DNA from 4 places in the Thermaerobacter subterraneus DSM 13965 genome. Region 3 is predicted to be linked to each of the others. Evidence: riboswitches for the same ligand, from Rfam matches in the RefSeq annotation. Region 3 holds a riboswitch; each other region holds the start of a gene.
What was found. A riboswitch is a leader RNA that binds a small molecule or an ion and turns the genes downstream of it on or off. The one in region 3 is predicted to bind S-adenosylmethionine.
Positions count from the first base shown of each region.

Region 1: another riboswitch for S-adenosylmethionine. It lies ahead of metE (5-methyltetrahydropteroyltriglutamate--homocysteine S-methyltransferase); the one in region 3 lies ahead of metX (homoserine O-acetyltransferase MetX).
Region 2: another riboswitch for S-adenosylmethionine. It lies ahead of THESUDRAFT_RS08010 (methionine ABC transporter ATP-binding protein); the one in region 3 lies ahead of metX (homoserine O-acetyltransferase MetX).
Region 4: another riboswitch for S-adenosylmethionine. It lies ahead of THESUDRAFT_RS04300 (methylenetetrahydrofolate reductase); the one in region 3 lies ahead of metX (homoserine O-acetyltransferase MetX).

Region 1 covers NZ_JH976535.1:1,011,623-1,015,302, forward strand. Annotated here, with positions in the region: gene THESUDRAFT_RS04270 (response regulator transcription factor) at 1-781, opposite strand, end outside; gene pncA (bifunctional nicotinamidase/pyrazinamidase) at 778-1,470, opposite strand; SAM riboswitch class I at 1,950-2,064, shown strand; gene metE (5-methyltetrahydropteroyltriglutamate--homocysteine S-methyltransferase) at 2,138-3,680, shown strand, end outside.
Region 2 covers NZ_JH976535.1:1,964,152-1,967,831, reverse strand. Annotated here, with positions in the region: gene THESUDRAFT_RS08020 (MetQ/NlpA family ABC transporter substrate-binding protein) at 1-363, opposite strand, end outside; gene THESUDRAFT_RS08015 (methionine ABC transporter permease) at 472-1,146, opposite strand; gene THESUDRAFT_RS08010 (methionine ABC transporter ATP-binding protein) at 1,153-2,181, opposite strand; SAM riboswitch class I at 2,272-2,459, opposite strand; gene asnB (asparagine synthase B) at 2,582-3,680, opposite strand, start outside.
Region 3 covers NZ_JH976535.1:1,453,445-1,457,124, forward strand. Annotated here, with positions in the region: gene THESUDRAFT_RS06005 (cupredoxin domain-containing protein) at 1-400, opposite strand, end outside; gene THESUDRAFT_RS06010 (YgjP family zinc-dependent metalloprotease) at 710-1,666, shown strand; SAM riboswitch class I at 1,769-1,887, shown strand; gene metX (homoserine O-acetyltransferase MetX) at 1,983-3,173, shown strand; gene THESUDRAFT_RS06020 (homoserine dehydrogenase) at 3,170-3,680, shown strand, end outside.
Region 4 covers NZ_JH976535.1:1,020,892-1,024,571, reverse strand. Annotated here, with positions in the region: gene menA (1,4-dihydroxy-2-naphthoate octaprenyltransferase) at 102-1,097, opposite strand; SAM riboswitch class I at 1,335-1,444, shown strand; gene THESUDRAFT_RS04300 (methylenetetrahydrofolate reductase) at 1,898-3,680, shown strand, end outside.

The DNA.
Region 1 (3,680 bases), 440 kb from region 3:
AGGCCTCTTCACCCCAGACCCTGTCCAGCAGCTCCTGCCGGGTGAAGGCCCGGCCCGGCTCGGCAGCCAGCGTGGCCAGCAGCTTGAACTCCGTGGGGGTCAGGGCCACCCGCTGGCCGTCCCGGTAGACCTCATGGCCGGCGTAGTCGATCACGATGGGGCCGATCTGCTGGCGCCGGCCCTCGGTGCGGCGCAGCAGCGCCTTGATCCGCGCCACCAGCTCCCGGGGGCTGAAGGGCTTGGTCACGTAGTCGTCGGCGCCCAGCTCCAGCCCCAGCACCTTGTCGATCTCGCTGTCCCGGGCGGTCAGCATGAGGATGGGCGTCTGAATGCCCCGCTCCCGCAGGTGGCGGCAGAGGGTGAAGCCGTCGGTATCGGGCAGCATGACGTCCAGGATGATCACCTGGGGCCGGCGCTCCTCCAGGCGGCGCAGGGCCTCGGCACCGTCCCGGGCCAGCACCGGTGCCATGCCGTTGCGCTGCAGGTTGTACGCCACCAGTTCCAGCAGGGACTCCTCGTCGTCCACCACCAGCACGGTGGGACCGGCCGGTGCCGGCCCGTCCGGACCGGGGCCGGGCCGGGCGGCGGGGGCTGCCGGCGCCAGGGCGGAGGGCTTGCCGCCGGCGGAAGCCGGCGCCGGGCGGGCGGTTGGGGTGGAGGCGGCCGCCGGCGCCGGTGGCCCGGCGGGAAGGCGTCGGGCCGGGGGCCGGGCCTGGCCCGCATCGAGGGCCGGGCCCGCCGGCTCGCCGCGGCCGCGTTCGTCCCGCAAGAACACCGTCACCGGGCCTCCCCGGCGTCCCCGGCGGCCAGCAGGGCCCCGTGGGCCTCCATCTCCGCCAGGGCGCGCTCCCCGTCCCCCGGGGTCACGTCGACGGCCCGCACGGCCGGAACCAGCACCGTGACCCGAAAACCCTCCCGCAGGCCGTCCAGCACCGTGGCCCGCACGCAGTAGTCGGTGGCCAGGCCGCCCACGTACAGGTGCCGGACCCCCTGCTGCCGCAGCCAGCCGGCCAGGGTGACCTCGGGGCGGACCCCGGCCTCACCGGCGGCCAGGGCGCCGTCAAAGCCACTGTAGGCCTCCCGGTCGGGGGCGAACCCCTTGCGGAAGACGGTGCCCCGGACCTGCAGGTCCGGGTGGAAGGCGGCCCCCGGGCTGCCCTGCACGCAGTGGACCGGCCAGGGCCCGCCCTGCTCGCGGAAGCTCACATGGCCGGAGGGATGCCAGTCCTGGGTGAAGACCACGGGCCGGCCCGCCGCGTGGAAGGCGCCGATCCAGCGGTTGAGGACGGGCACCACCTGGTCGCCCTGGGGCACGGCCAGGGCACCGCCGGGACAGAAGTCGTTCTGGACGTCCACCACCACCAGGGCGGCGTCAGGATGCTGGGCGGCTGCCTCGGGGGTCACGGCGCCGGCGGGGGCCGGTGCCGCCCCGCCCCCCGTCGCGGCGCCGCCGGGCTGCAGGCGGTCCATGGCTGGGCTGCCTCCTTGCGCCGTTTTCCCTTCAATTATAGGCTTATAGGCTGCCGCCGGCAGGATGCGGGCCACCTCGGGCCGGCAGTGCCCGGGCCGCAATGGCACGCCGGCGGCCGGCAGGGCCCGCAGCGGGCGACCGCCGGGGATGGCGCGGTTTCACCCCACCCTGGGGTGTGGGGGCAGCAGGACTTTCGTCCCCGGCCCCGAATAGCAGTCCCCAATGCCCGCATCCCGCGCGAGGGTTCCAGCCCGCTGCGGCGCCGGGGCGCCAGGCCGCACCTGGGCAACGGGCCCTGCAAGCCCACCGGGCCCACGCCGGCCGGACGAGACCCGGAGGGCCGCGGACCGCGATGACGCACCGCAGGCCGCGAGGCCATGGGCCCCTTCCTTGGCTGTGGGATGCGGAAACCCGGGGGGCCTTGCAGGCCGCAGCGCCTGCAACCCCGCGGTCGCTGACAAGGGAATGACCGGACAAAGCCCTATCGAGAGTGGCCGAGGGACGGGCCCGATGACGCCACGGCAACCGGCCGCCGGCTCCACCCAGGCGGCACGGTGCCAATTCCCGCGGGAGGCGTTCCCGGGAGATAGGGAAAGGCGAGGAACCTCTCCTTTCCCGGAGGGGTTTTTCATTTTCAGTCCCATCCCACGAAGGAGGCGCGGACCCATGGCCGTGGCAACCAACCTGGGCTTCCCCCGCATCGGGGCCGGCCGGGAGTTGAAACAGGCCCTGGAGGCCTACTGGGACGGCAAGATTTCCGCGGACGCTCTGCTGGCGACGGCGGCGGCCTTGCGGCGGCGGCACTGGGAGCTGCAGCGGGCGGCGGGGATCGACGTGGTGCCCGTGGGGGACTTCTCCCTCTACGACCACGTGCTGGATACCGCCTGCATGGTGGGGGCCGTGCCCGCCCGTTACGGGTGGGCCCCTTCAGCGGAAGCCGGCGCCGCAATCCCCCCGGCTCCTGGTGGCGATGCCGCCGGCGCGGGCCGGGCCACCCCCGCGGCGGGCCAGAGGGCGGAGGCGGGCCCGGGCGCGGCGGCCGCCGCGGCTGCTGGGGAGGTCCCCCTGGACGTCTACTTCGCCATGGCCCGGGGCACCCCCGGCCGGGGCGTCCCCGCCCTGGAGATGACCAAGTGGTTCGACACCAACTACCACTACATCGTGCCCGAGCTGGAACCAGGGCAGGCCTTCCGCCTGGCGTCCCGCAAGGTGGTGGAGGGATTCCGCGAGGCCCGCTCCCTGGGTTTCGAGGCCCGCCCCGTGCTGCTGGGCCCGGTGAGCTTCCTGCTGCTGGCCAAGCTCCGCACTCCGGCCGGGGCGGGCGCCGCCGGCCGGGCCCCCGAGGCGAGCCGCGGCGAGGCCGGGGGTCTGGGCGGCGGGGCGGCCGGTTCCTCCGGCGGGGAAGGGGTCGCCGGGCCGCGCCTTGCCTTGCTGGACGGCCTGCTGCCCGTGTACGGGCAGGTGCTGCGGGAGCTGGCGGCGGCCGGCGCCACCTGGGTCCAGCTGGATGAGCCGTTCCTGGCCCTGGACCTGGACGAACCGGCCCGGGCCGCCTACCGCCGCGCCTACGCCACCTTAGCCCAGGCGGCCCCGGGGCTCCGGCTCTTCCTGGCCACCTACTTCGAGGGGTTGCGGGACAACCTGGAGCTAGCCTTGAGCCTGCCGGTGCAGGCCCTGCACCTGGATCTGGTGCGGGACCCCGGCCAGCTGGAGCAGGTGCTGGCCGCCGGGGTTCCGCCCACCCTGCACCTCTCCCTGGGGGTGGTGGACGGCCGCAACGTCTGGCGGGCGGACCTGGAGGCGGCCCTGGCCCTGCTGGAGCGGGCCCGGGACGCCCTGGGGGCCGGGCGGCTCTTCGTCGCCCCCTCCTGCTCGCTGCTGCACGTGCCCATCGACCTGGACCTGGAGACGGATCTGGATCCGGAGATCAAGGGCTGGCTTGCCTTCGCGAAGCAGAAGCTGGAGGAAGTGGCGGTCCTGACCCGCGCCTTGAACCAGGGCCGGCAGGCCGTGGCCGGCGCCCTCGAGGCCAGCCGGGCGGCGGTGGAGGCCCGGCGCCGCTCGCCCCGGCGCACCCGGCCGGAGGTGCAGGAGCGGTTGGCGCGGCTCAACCCGGACGAGGCCCGCAGGCCCTCCCGGGCGCCCCAGCGGCGGTCGCTGCAGCGGGAGCGGCTGGGCCTCCCGCCCCTGCCCACCACCACCATCGGCT
Region 2 (3,680 bases), 510 kb from region 3:
GATGTGCTGGAAGTAGTTGGCGTCCAGTTCCCCGTCGACCAGGGCCGGGTTGAGCTTGGTGTAGTCGCTGAACTCCATCACTTCCAGCTTGATGCCCTGCTCCTCCAGGGCAGGGGCCGCCACGTCGCGCAGGATCTCGGCGTGGGGCACCGCCGTGGCCCCCACCTTCAGGGTGACGGTACCGCTCGTGCCGCCCGATCCGGACCCGTTGCCACCGGCCGAGTTGTCGCCCTGCTCACCGGACGAACCGGCCCCGCCGGCACCGCACCCGGCGACCAGGACGGCGATCAGCAGGGTCGCCACCAGCACCGCCGCCCGGCGGGTCCACCGGCGGCCGGAGAAGACCAGGGAGAGGACACCCATGGCATTCGACCTCCTTCTCGATCTATCGCACCAGGGTCCCTTCCCGGACGAACCGGCCCGCCCCCCGCGAGCCATCCCCCAAAAATCGCCTTCCCGGAGCGCCGGGCGCTAGCGGTGGTTCAGCCGCCGGGCCAGGGTCTCCCCGGCCCACTGGACCCCCTGCACCAGGGCGACCAGCAGGACCACGCAGACCAAGAGGACCCCCGCCTCCCAGCGCTGGTAGCCCATGCGGAAGGCCAGGTCGCCCAGCCCGCCCCCGCCCACGGCCCCCGCCACCGCCGAGAACTCGATGAGCCCGACGGTGGCGATGGTGATCCCCAGGACCACGGCGGGCAGGGCCTCGGGCAGCAGCACCTTGCGCACCACCTGCCACGGGCTGGCGCCCATGGCCACGGCGGCATCCACGGTGCCGCGGTCGACCTCCCGCAGGGCCGTCTCCACCACCCGCGCCACCAGCGGGGTGGCGGCGACCGCCATGGGCGGCACGGCCGCCGCCGTCCCCAGGGACGTGCCGACCAGCAGGCGGGTGAAGGGGGCCAGGGCGATCAGCAGGATGATGAAGGGCACCGACCGCCCGGTGTTGACGACGAACGCCAGCACCGCCCGCAGGGGCGGAAAGGCGGCGATGTGCCCCCGGTCCATCACCACCAGCAGGGTGCCAATGGGCACCCCGGCCAGGGTGGCGAAGAGGATCGCCAGGCCCACCATGTACAGGGTCTGGCCCGTGGCCGTCACGATGTCAGGTCCGAACTCGCGCAGGGCGCTGAAAAGCTCTGCCGCCATCCGCCGTCACCTCCCTCCGGCCAGGGGGCGAGCCGCCTGCGGGGCAAGGGGGCCGGCCCCGGGTGCCGGCGCCGCGCCGGCACCGCTCCGCCCGGGTGCGCCGGGCGAGGCCGAGGCAAGGGGCGCCCAGCGGGCGGCTGCAGCCCCCGCGGCCGCCGCCGGGGCCGCCCGCCGGTCCGCCAGGGCCGGATCGGCAACGGCCTGTGGGCCCGCCTCGGGGCCGGGTTCGTCCCCGGTCCCGAGTGCTGGGGCCGGTAGGTCTCCGGCCGGACCGCCGGCACCGGCGGCGGCCAGCAGCCGCCGGGTGGCCGCCGCCTGCGGGTTCCGGAAGACCTGTTCCACGGGTCCGGCTTCCACCACTCGCCCGGCGTCCATCACGGCCACCCGCTGGCAGGCGGCCTCCACCAGCTCCAGCTGGTGGGTGATCAGCAGCACGGTGATGCCCAGTTCCCGGTGAACCCGCTGCAGCAGCTCCAGCACCGCGCGGCTGGTGGCCGCATCCAGCGCGGAGGTGGGTTCATCACACAAGAGGAGTTCCGGTTGCGTCGCCAGGGCCCGGGCGATGGCCACCCGCTGCTTCTGGCCCCCGCTCAGCTGGGAGGGGTAGGCTCCCGCCTTGTCGGCCAGCCCCACCCAGTCCAGCAGCTCCGCCACCCGGCGCCGGATCTGCTCCCGCGGCACCCCGGCGATCTCCAGGGGCAGCGCCACGTTGCCGGCGGCGGTGCGGGACCACAGCAGGTGAAAGTGCTGGAAGACCAGGCCGATCCGCCGCCGTTGCTGCCGCAGGGCCCGGCCGCGCAGCCCGGTCAGCTCGACGCCGCCCAGGCGGATGGAGCCCGCCGTGGGCCGCTCCAGCAGGGTGATGCACTTGACCAGGGTGCTCTTGCCGGCCCCCGAGGCGCCGACGACGCCGAAGAACTCGCCCCGGCCCACCTCCAGGCTGGCGCCGTCCAGGGCCGTGGTCACGCCGCGGCGGCCGCGGTAGACCTTGACCAGGTTGCGGACCTCCAGCATCGCTTCCGTCACTGCGCTCACCCCCGTGGCCCCACCCCGCACCGGGTGAAGGGCAACAAAAAACCATCCTTCCTGAGAGACGCAGAAAGGATGGCCCAAGGGTGCCATCCCTTCTTATCTCTCAGAACGGCGTCCCGGCACCAGGACGCGGTTCTGCGGGAGTTGGCACCACCCGCCGGCGTTGAACCCCGGGGAACCCGCCCGGCCGCCGTGCCGGGCCGGAGCGGGCGGGGCCGCGCCGCCGCGCGGAGGTTGCCGTGGCTTCATCGGGCCCGTCCCTCCGCCACTCTGGATAAGAAGAGATGTTGCGGATTCGGTTGTTGAAGGTCCCGCGCCGAACGTCCTGCGGGTACTGCGGTACAGCGGCCGGCTCAGCCGTACGACGCCGATTATGCGACCCCTGCCCCGGCCTGTCAACAGGTCAGGCCATCTCCGTCCCCGTCCCGGGTTGGGCGCGCCAGGCGGGGGCGTAGAGCTGGTGGGGGTTCAGGCTGCGGCTCCGCCCCACCAGCCGGGCCGCCATCCGGGCCCGGTGGCCGAAGGCCTGGCAGAACCAGCGGAAGTACAGCAGCTCCTCCTTGCTGCCCAGCTCCAGCCCCGGCCACGGCTCCCGGCCCGCCGCCAGCTCCCGGTCGCTGACGGCGGCTCCGGCGAAGCGCTCCAGGGTGGGGCCCACGCCCGTGCCCATGGCGAACTTGGCCTTCTCCCGCTGGACCACCGCCGCGGGGAGGAACCGGCGGGCCGCCTGCCGCAGGATCCACTTCTCGGTCCCGGTGCGGTCGTGGATCTTCCAGCGCGGCGGGATCCGCCAGGCCAGGTCGACCAGGGTCACCGAGAGGAAGGGAACCCGCCCTTCCAGGCCGTGGGCCATGGTCATGCGGTCGACCCGCTGCAGGTTGGTGTTGTGCAGCGCCAGGGTGATCTCCCGCAGCTCGTCCTGCAGCCGCGCCCGGATCTCCGGCCGCTTGAGGTACTGGTAGCCGCCGAAGAGCTCGTCCGCTCCCTCGCCGGAGAGCACCACCTTGACATACCGGCGCGCCAGTCGCGACACCAGGTAGGTGGGCACCGCGCTGCGCACCAGGGCAGGGTCGAAGGACTCCAGGCGCCGGATCACGGTGGGCAGCAGGGCCAGCAGTTCCTGGCGGGTGAAGACGTACTCGTGGTGGAACGTCCCCAGGTGGGCCGCCACCAGCCGGGCCCGCTCCAGGTCCTCGCTGCCCTCCATGCCCACGGCGAAGGAATGGACCGGCTCTCCGGTTTCCGCCCGCGCTTCCGCCACCAGGGCGGCGATCAGGCTGCTGTCCAGGCCGCCGCTGAGGAACACCCCCACGGGGACGTCGGCCACCAGGCGCCGCCGCACCGCCTGCCGCAGCCGGGCGATGAGTTCCTCCACCGCCGCTTCGGGGCTCTCCAGGTCGTACCGTACCGGGGGCAGCTCGTAGTACCGGACGAACCCGTCCCGTTCCGTCCAGTAGTGCCCGGGGGGAAACTCGTCGATGGTCTCCACGTGGGGCAGCAGG
Region 3 (3,680 bases):
CGCGCATCCCCTTCTCGTAGTGGCCGGGCATGTGGCAGGCCAGCTCGAAACGGCCTGGAAGATCGGCATTGAAGATCAGCCGGACGCTGGTTCCCGGCCGCAGGCCGGCCACCTCGATGCCATAGCCGTCGATCTCCAGCTCGTGTTCCTCCCGCCCCGTGTTGATCAGCGTCAGGCGCACCCGGGTCCCCTGCCGGACCTCGATGACCGCCGGCTGGTAGGCGTACTCGGACAGCCGGATCACCCGGTCGGCCACGGGCCGCCCCGGTGCGGTGACGCCGGCCACGCCGGGGCGGGTCGACCGCAGGTGCAGGCCCAGGGCGCCGGCCAGCAGGGCGGCGGACACAAGCAGGGCGATCACCGAGCGGGCGGCGGGCCCCGGTGCAGCCCCGTCGGACACGATGGCACCTCCCCGCAAGGGGCCGTTTCCCGGCCGGTTGGGGGGCGGCGGCCGGGCGCCCTTACGGAACCAATGTATGCCGGCCCGGTGACTCTCCATGCGCAGCGGCCGCCGGGGCCGGGCAGCGGTTGTCCACAAGGGGGCGGGCAACGGCCGGGCGAACCAGGACAGAGCGACCGCGATGCGGACTTCCAGGGCGTCCGGGGGCGGGTCCGCCTGCCCGCCCGGGCACGCGGCGCGGCCGGGCGGCAACGGAGCCCGACGGAGCCTGCCGCCGGCCATCGCCCGCGAGGAGAAGGAGGGCGACGCATGGGCGAGGGGTCCAGGGACGGGGATCGGGGGCTGCGGCCACCGGGGGGCATGGGGCAGGGCGGGGCCGGATCGCAGGGCCTGCCCCCCTACACCGTCCGGGTCAGCTCCAGGGCGCGCCGGGTGCGGCTGGTGCTTTCGCCGGCCGACGGCCTGGTGGTGGTGGTTCCGCCGGGGTACCGGCTGCAGCGGGTGCCCCAGGTGGTGGCCCAGCATGCGGCCTGGATCCAGCGGGCCCGGCAGCGCCTGGAACAGCAGGCCCGGGCCGCCGGCGGCGGGGCGGGCGATCCCTTGCTCCGCCAGGATGCCGCCGGCCTGGCTCCCCCGGCCTGGCTGTGGCTGCGGGCTCTGGGGGAGGTGTGGGCCGTGACGCCGGCGGGCCGGCCCACCCTGGGCGGCGCCGCCGGCGGAGGGGGCAAGCCCGCCGCCGGCCGGACCCCGCAGCAGGCCCTCTTCGCCGGCGGGGTCACCGGCGATCCAGGGGAACCGCCGCCCCCGGGCGCATCCCTGGCCGGGCAGGTCCGCCTGCCGGCCCGGGCCGGGGAGCAGGGTCCTGCCGCCTGGGGGCCTCCCCTCAGGGGGTGGCTGGCCGCCCGGGCCCGGGCGACCCTGCTGCCCTGGCTGGAACGGCTGGCGCGGGAGCGGGGCTTTCGCCTGGCGGGTTCGTCCATCGGCTGCCCCAAGACCCGCTGGGGCAGCTGTTCCGCCGGGCGCCACGTGCGCCTCAGCCTGAAGCTGCTCTTCCTGCCGCCAGAACTGGTGGAACACGTGCTGATCCACGAACTCTGTCATACCGTCCACCTCAACCACGGTCCCGCCTTCTGGGCCCTGGTGGAACGGCATGACCCCCGGGCGGCGCAGCACCGGCGCCAGCTCCGGGCGGCCTGGAGCTATGTACCGGCCTGGCTGCGGCCGGCGCGCTCCATCGGGCCTTCCCCGGCCGATGCCCGATGGTGAGGGGCGCCGGCGCGCAAGGCCGGCCGGGTCGCGGCCGGGATCGTTGACCTGCAGGGGCCGGCATGATAGCATCACTTTCAACAATCACAGAGCGCGTCTGCTCTCTTATCCAGAGTGGCGGAGGGACTGGCCCGATGAAGCCCGGCAACCGCCGGCCGTGCCTGGACGGCCGGTAAGGTGCCAACTCCTGCAGGATCCGTGCGGATCCTGAGAGATGAGAGGGCGCCGGAAATCTTTTCGGCCCTTCCCTCTCGGGAGGGGTAGTTTCTTATCCGGGACCCCTTCGGGGAGCGGGCGCGGGAGGGAGGGGGACGCGGTGATCCCCTGTCGCGGCCTTGTCGAGGTGGGGCCCTTGCCCCTGGAGCAGGGCGGCCACCTGCCCCGGGCCGAACTGGCCTACGAGACCTGGGGTCGCTGGGACCCCCAGCGCCAGAACGCCATCCTGATCTGCCACGCCCTGACGGGCGACGCCCACGTGGCCTCCCACCATCCCGGCGACCGCCCGGGCTGGTGGGAGGCGGCGGTGGGCCCGGGCCGGCCCATCGACACCCGCCGCTGGTTTGTCATTTGCAGCAACGTGCTGGGAGGCTGTTACGGGTCCACAGGCCCGGCCAGTCCTGAGGAGGCCGGCCACGGGCCCTGGGGCGGGCGGTTTCCCGTGATCACCGTGCGGGACATGGTCCATGCCCAGCGCCGGCTCCTGGATGCGCTGGGCATCGGGCGGCTCGCCCTGGTGGTGGGCGGTTCCCTGGGCGGCATGCAGGCGCTGGAGTGGGCCGTCACCTACCCCGAGCGGGTGGGAGCGGCGGCCGTCCTGGCGGCGCCGCCGGCCGCCTCGCCCCATGCCATCGCCTGGAACGAGGTGCAGCGCCAGGCGATCTTCGCAGACCCCGCCTGGCAGGGCGGCGACTATCCCGCCGCCCGCCCGCCCCGCCGCGGGCTGGCCCTGGCCCGGATGCTGGCCATGACCACCTACCGGGGTCGCGAGGAGTGGGAGGCGCGCTTTGGCCGGGAAGAGGTCCCGGCGGGCGCCGACCCGGTCGCCCAGCGGCTGGGCTCGTACGCCACCGCGCCGGCGGGCCCGGCCGAGGCCTTCCGGTTCCAGATCGAAAGCTACCTGCACTACCAGGGGGAAAAGCTGGTGCGCCGGTTCGATCCCGCCACGTACGTGACCCTGACCCGGGCCATGGATCTCCACGACGTAGGCCGGGGCCGGGGCGGGCTGGAGGGCGCCGCGGCCCGGGTCCAGGGCCGCATGTATGTGCTCAGCATCACCTCGGACCTGCTCTACCCCGTGGACGAGCAGCGGCGGCTGGTCCAGGCCCTGCGCCGGGCGGGCAAGAATGTCACATGGCAGGTCTGGAAGGCTCCCTGGGGCCACGACAGCTTCCTCGTGGACCCCGCGGGGGTGGCCCGCCGGGTGATGGACTGGCTGGAAGAACCCGGTGCTACCGCCGCGCCCGCGCAGGCCGGGGCGGTGGCGGCGGTGGGGGAGGGGCGCCCGTGAAGGGTCCCGTGGTGGCGCTGCTGGGTCTGGGCACCGTGGGTAGTGCGGTGGCGCGCCGGTTGCTCAACCCGCCACCCTGGCTGGTGGCGCGGCTGGGTGGCGTGCCGCGGCTGAAGGGGATCCTGGTACGCCACCCCGGCAAGCCGCGGCCGGCGGCCGTCGACCGCAGCCTGCTCACCACCGATGCCGACCAGCTGCTGGGCGATCCTGAGGTCGACGTGGTGATCGAGCTCATCGGCGGTGTCGAACCGGCCCGCCAGTACGTCCTGCGGGCCCTGGAAGCCGGCCGCCACGTGATCACCGCCAACAAGGCCCTTCTGGCCGAATCCCTGGCGACCCTGTCGGCGGTGGCCCGCCGGCACGGGGTGGAGCTGGCCTTCGAAGGGGCGGTGGCCGGCGGGGTGCCCATCATTCGCCCGCTGCTGAGGTGCCTGGCGGCCAACCGGGTGCGCCGCCTGCGGGCGGTCCTGAATGGCACCTGCAATTTCGTCCTCACCCAGGTGGAGC
Region 4 (3,680 bases), 430 kb from region 3:
CCGCCGGGACCCTCAAGACCGGCGGCCCCGGCGACGGGCTCGGCCCATGGCGGGCGGCCGGGCCCGGCCGGCCGGCTCGCTCCCGCAAACCCCCGGTCCTGTCAGGACCACAGGGCCGACCGCAGCCACCACCAGCCGTATCCCGCCACCAGCGAGACCCCCGCCGCCTTGTAGAGCCCCAGGGCCAGCCGGCCCAGCCGGTAAAGGTCCTGGTGCCGGTAGGGCCGGGCCAGGAAGAGCGGGGCCTGCCGCAGGCAGCGGGCCGCGGGCACCAGCGTGACCAGCACCAGGGCGGGCAGCCGCCCGGCCGCCACCCCGGCGACGATCAGCACCGCCGTGGCCGCCACCCACCCGAAGTACAGGCGCAGGGCGCGCGTCTCTCCCAGCCGCGCCGCTACGGTCATCTTGCCGGTGGCCCGGTCTTCTTCGATGTCGTGGATCGACTCGGCATAGAGGATCAGGGCCACCAGGGACACCAGGGGCAAGGAGGCCACCAGCGCCTCCAGGGAAAGGGTGCGGGCCTGGACGTAGTACGAACCCAGCACCAGCACCGCGCCCATGTTGAGTCCCACCATGACCTCGCCGAGCCCGCGGTAGCCGTAGCGGACGGGCGGAGCCGTGTAGAAGAGCCCGCTGGCGATGCCCAGCAGGCCGAAGGCCAGGGCGGGCCAGCCCGTGCGGGCGGCCAGGTAGCCGCCCACCAGAGCGCCGAAGCCGAAGGTGGCCCAGGCTCCCCGGCGCAGGCTGTCCGGGCTGAGCCACCCCGCCTGGATCACGCCGCTGCCGCCGGTGAAGGGCGCATCGCCCTCGTACATGATGTAGTCGAAGTAGTCGTTGGCCATGTCGGTGCCGGCGTGGATGGCCAGGCTGCCCAGCATGGTGAGCAGCGCCAGCCAGGGGTCGAAGTGGCCCTCCCCGCCGGCCACCAGGATCCCCACCAGCACGGGGATGATGGTGACCGGCTTGAGGTGGGGGCGGCTGGCCTGGAACCAGGCCCGGGCCAGCAGGCGCCAGGAGCGGGCGGTGGGCGCCTCGGCCCCTGCGCCCGCGGCCGCCGCCCGTGCCATGGCCGGGCCGTGTTCGTCCGCCTGGTGCACCGGATCTCTCCCCCATCCTGCGCCTGCCCGCCGGCCGGGTGAGCCCCCGTCTGGGCGTCCCGCCTGCGGTTCCACCGCTCAAACGTACCGGCGGCCCTGCCGAACGTCGCCGGTTGCACGCCTTTTATTGTAGCGAAGGAAACCGGCTCTGACCTGTTGTCGGGATGGCGGAACCCGGCTATACTGTGCGTAATCTCCATTGACAACGGATGCGGCCGGCCGAGCCGGCCGACCCCTCTCTTATCCAGAGCGGTCGAGGGACGGGCCCGATGACGCCGCGGCAACCGGCGACCTTGGTCGTGCGGTGCCAACTCCCGCGGCTCCCTCCGGGAGCCGAGAGATGAGAGAAGGGGGACGGGGACCCTGCTGCGATCACCAAGCCCCTTCCTCCTTCGGAAGGGGCTTCTTCTTTGGCCGCCAGAGCTTAAGGGACCGGGGACCCCAGGTACCCAGGGGGTCCCGGAGCCCGGCGAGCCAGGGGCCGGTGGGGCCAGGAAGGGCCCGTTCCCCCCCATCCTGCAGCGCCGAGCGCCGTGCGGAAGCCCAGGCACCCCGTGCCGGGGCGCTGTCGCCGGCGCCGCGAACTGGAGGTGACGACCAGGGTGACCCAGCCCTTCCGGCCGGCCGCCGGACCGCGACCTGCCCACCCGGCCACGGCCGACTCCCAGCCCGGCCACGCGGCTCCGCCGCGGGCGGCCTTCCCTGCCGCGGGCCACCCGCCCGAGGACAACGGCCCCGCGGGCCCTGCCGGCCTCCCTCCGGCACGCCCGGTTGCAGGGGGCGGGGGCGGAGGAACCTTCGTGCCCTTCGCCCCGGATCCGGCTCCCCGAACCCTGCCGGCGGTGAGTCCTGGACCCGCTCTGCCCGCCCTGGCCGATGGCGACCCCTCCTGGGCCCTGGCCGCCCGCCCGGTCCGGCCCTCCCCCGCGGGCGACAGCCCGTCCGGCGGCGGACCCGCGCCGTCCCAGCCGTGCCCCGGGGCGCCCGGGGGGCCCCGGGGCACGGCCCGGGAGGAGGAAGAACCGGCTCTAGGCACCGCCCTCCTTCCCCTCACCGAACCCGCCGCGGTGGAAGGCGTCCACCTGGCGGCCATCCGGGCCGGAGCCCGCCTGGTCCGCACCGCCACCCGCTGGGCCAGCCCCTGGTGGCTGCCGTCCACGTCCCCGGAGCGGATCGAGGAGATCAACCTCTGGGCCGCCAAGCTGGCGCGGTCCGCCCGGGAGCTGGCCGGGCGGCCCTGCCTGGTGGCGGGGTTGTTGGGACCGCTGCCCGCCACCGCCGCTGCCGGCGGCAGCACCGAGCCGGAGGCCGTCCTGGAAGGATACCGCCGCCAGGTGGCCGGGCTGCTGGCAGGGGGCGTCGACCTGTTCTGGGTCGAAGCCCGCCACCCCCTGGAGGCCGGCCTTGCCCTGAAGGCCGTGCGGGAGGCGGCCCGGTTGCCGGTGGGTGTCCTGCTGGTGGGGGAGGGGGAGCCGCCGGATGCCCTCCCCTCCCCCTGGCTGGAGGCGTTCCACTCGGCCGGCTGGCCCGACGCCCTGGGTGTGGCCACCGGCGGCGGGCCGGCACGGGCGGCCCGCTGGCTGGCGGCGGTGCGGCGGGCCGGGTGGAGCGGCCCGCTGTGGGTCACCCTGGGACGGCTGGACGACGGGCCCGAACCTGTGGCCCGTGGGCTGGCCGGCCCCAAGCCGGCCACCCAGGACACCGGCGGGTGGGATGCGTGGGATGCCCTGCGCCTCCTCGGACCCGGCTGGGTGGGTGGAACCGGCCCCTGGCAGCCCGCGGACCTGGAGGCTCTGGCCGGCCGCATCCAAGCGGTCCACCCGGAGCCGGAGGGCCCGGCCCCGGCCCTGCCGGTCCTAGGCCCTCTGAACCGGACGGGTTCGGGCAGCGGCCCCGCCGGGCCGGGCGCCGGCCATCCTGACGCCGGCCATCCTGACGCCGGCAAGCAGGCCGCCTCCTTGCCCGCCGCTGCCCATTGGGGCAGGAGCCGGCCTGCCGGTGCAGGCTCCCTCCCAGGCGCAACCACCAGCGGCGCGGGCGGGGCCACCGGCCCCGGAAGCCCCGCTCCGCTGCGGGAGAAGCTGGGGCGCCGGTTCGTCATCAGCGTCGAGCTGGATCCGCCGCGGGGTCCGGTGGCCACCAAGTTCCTGGCCGATGCCCGCACTGTGGCGGCGGCCGGAGCCGATGCCGTCAACGTGGGCGACAGCCCCATGGCCCGGCCGCGGATGGCGGCCTGGGCCGGTGCCCTGCTGGCCCGCAGCGCCGGCATCGACGCCATCATGCACTGCACCACCCGGGACCGGAACCTGATGGCCCTGCAGGCCGACCTGCTGGCCGCCCATGCCCTGGGCGTCCGCAACGTCCTGGCCCTGACGGGCGACCATCCCCGCCTGGGTTCCAGCGGCGCCTCCCCGGTCTACGACGTGGACTCCATCGGCCTGCTGGAGGTGCTGGCGGCCCTGCGCCGGGGCGAGGATCCCCGGGGCAACGCCCTGGGGGCGCCGGCCGACTTCACCGTGGCCTGCGCCCTGAGCCCGTCGGCGGACGATCTGGACCAGGAGCTGGACCGCTTCCGCCGCAAGC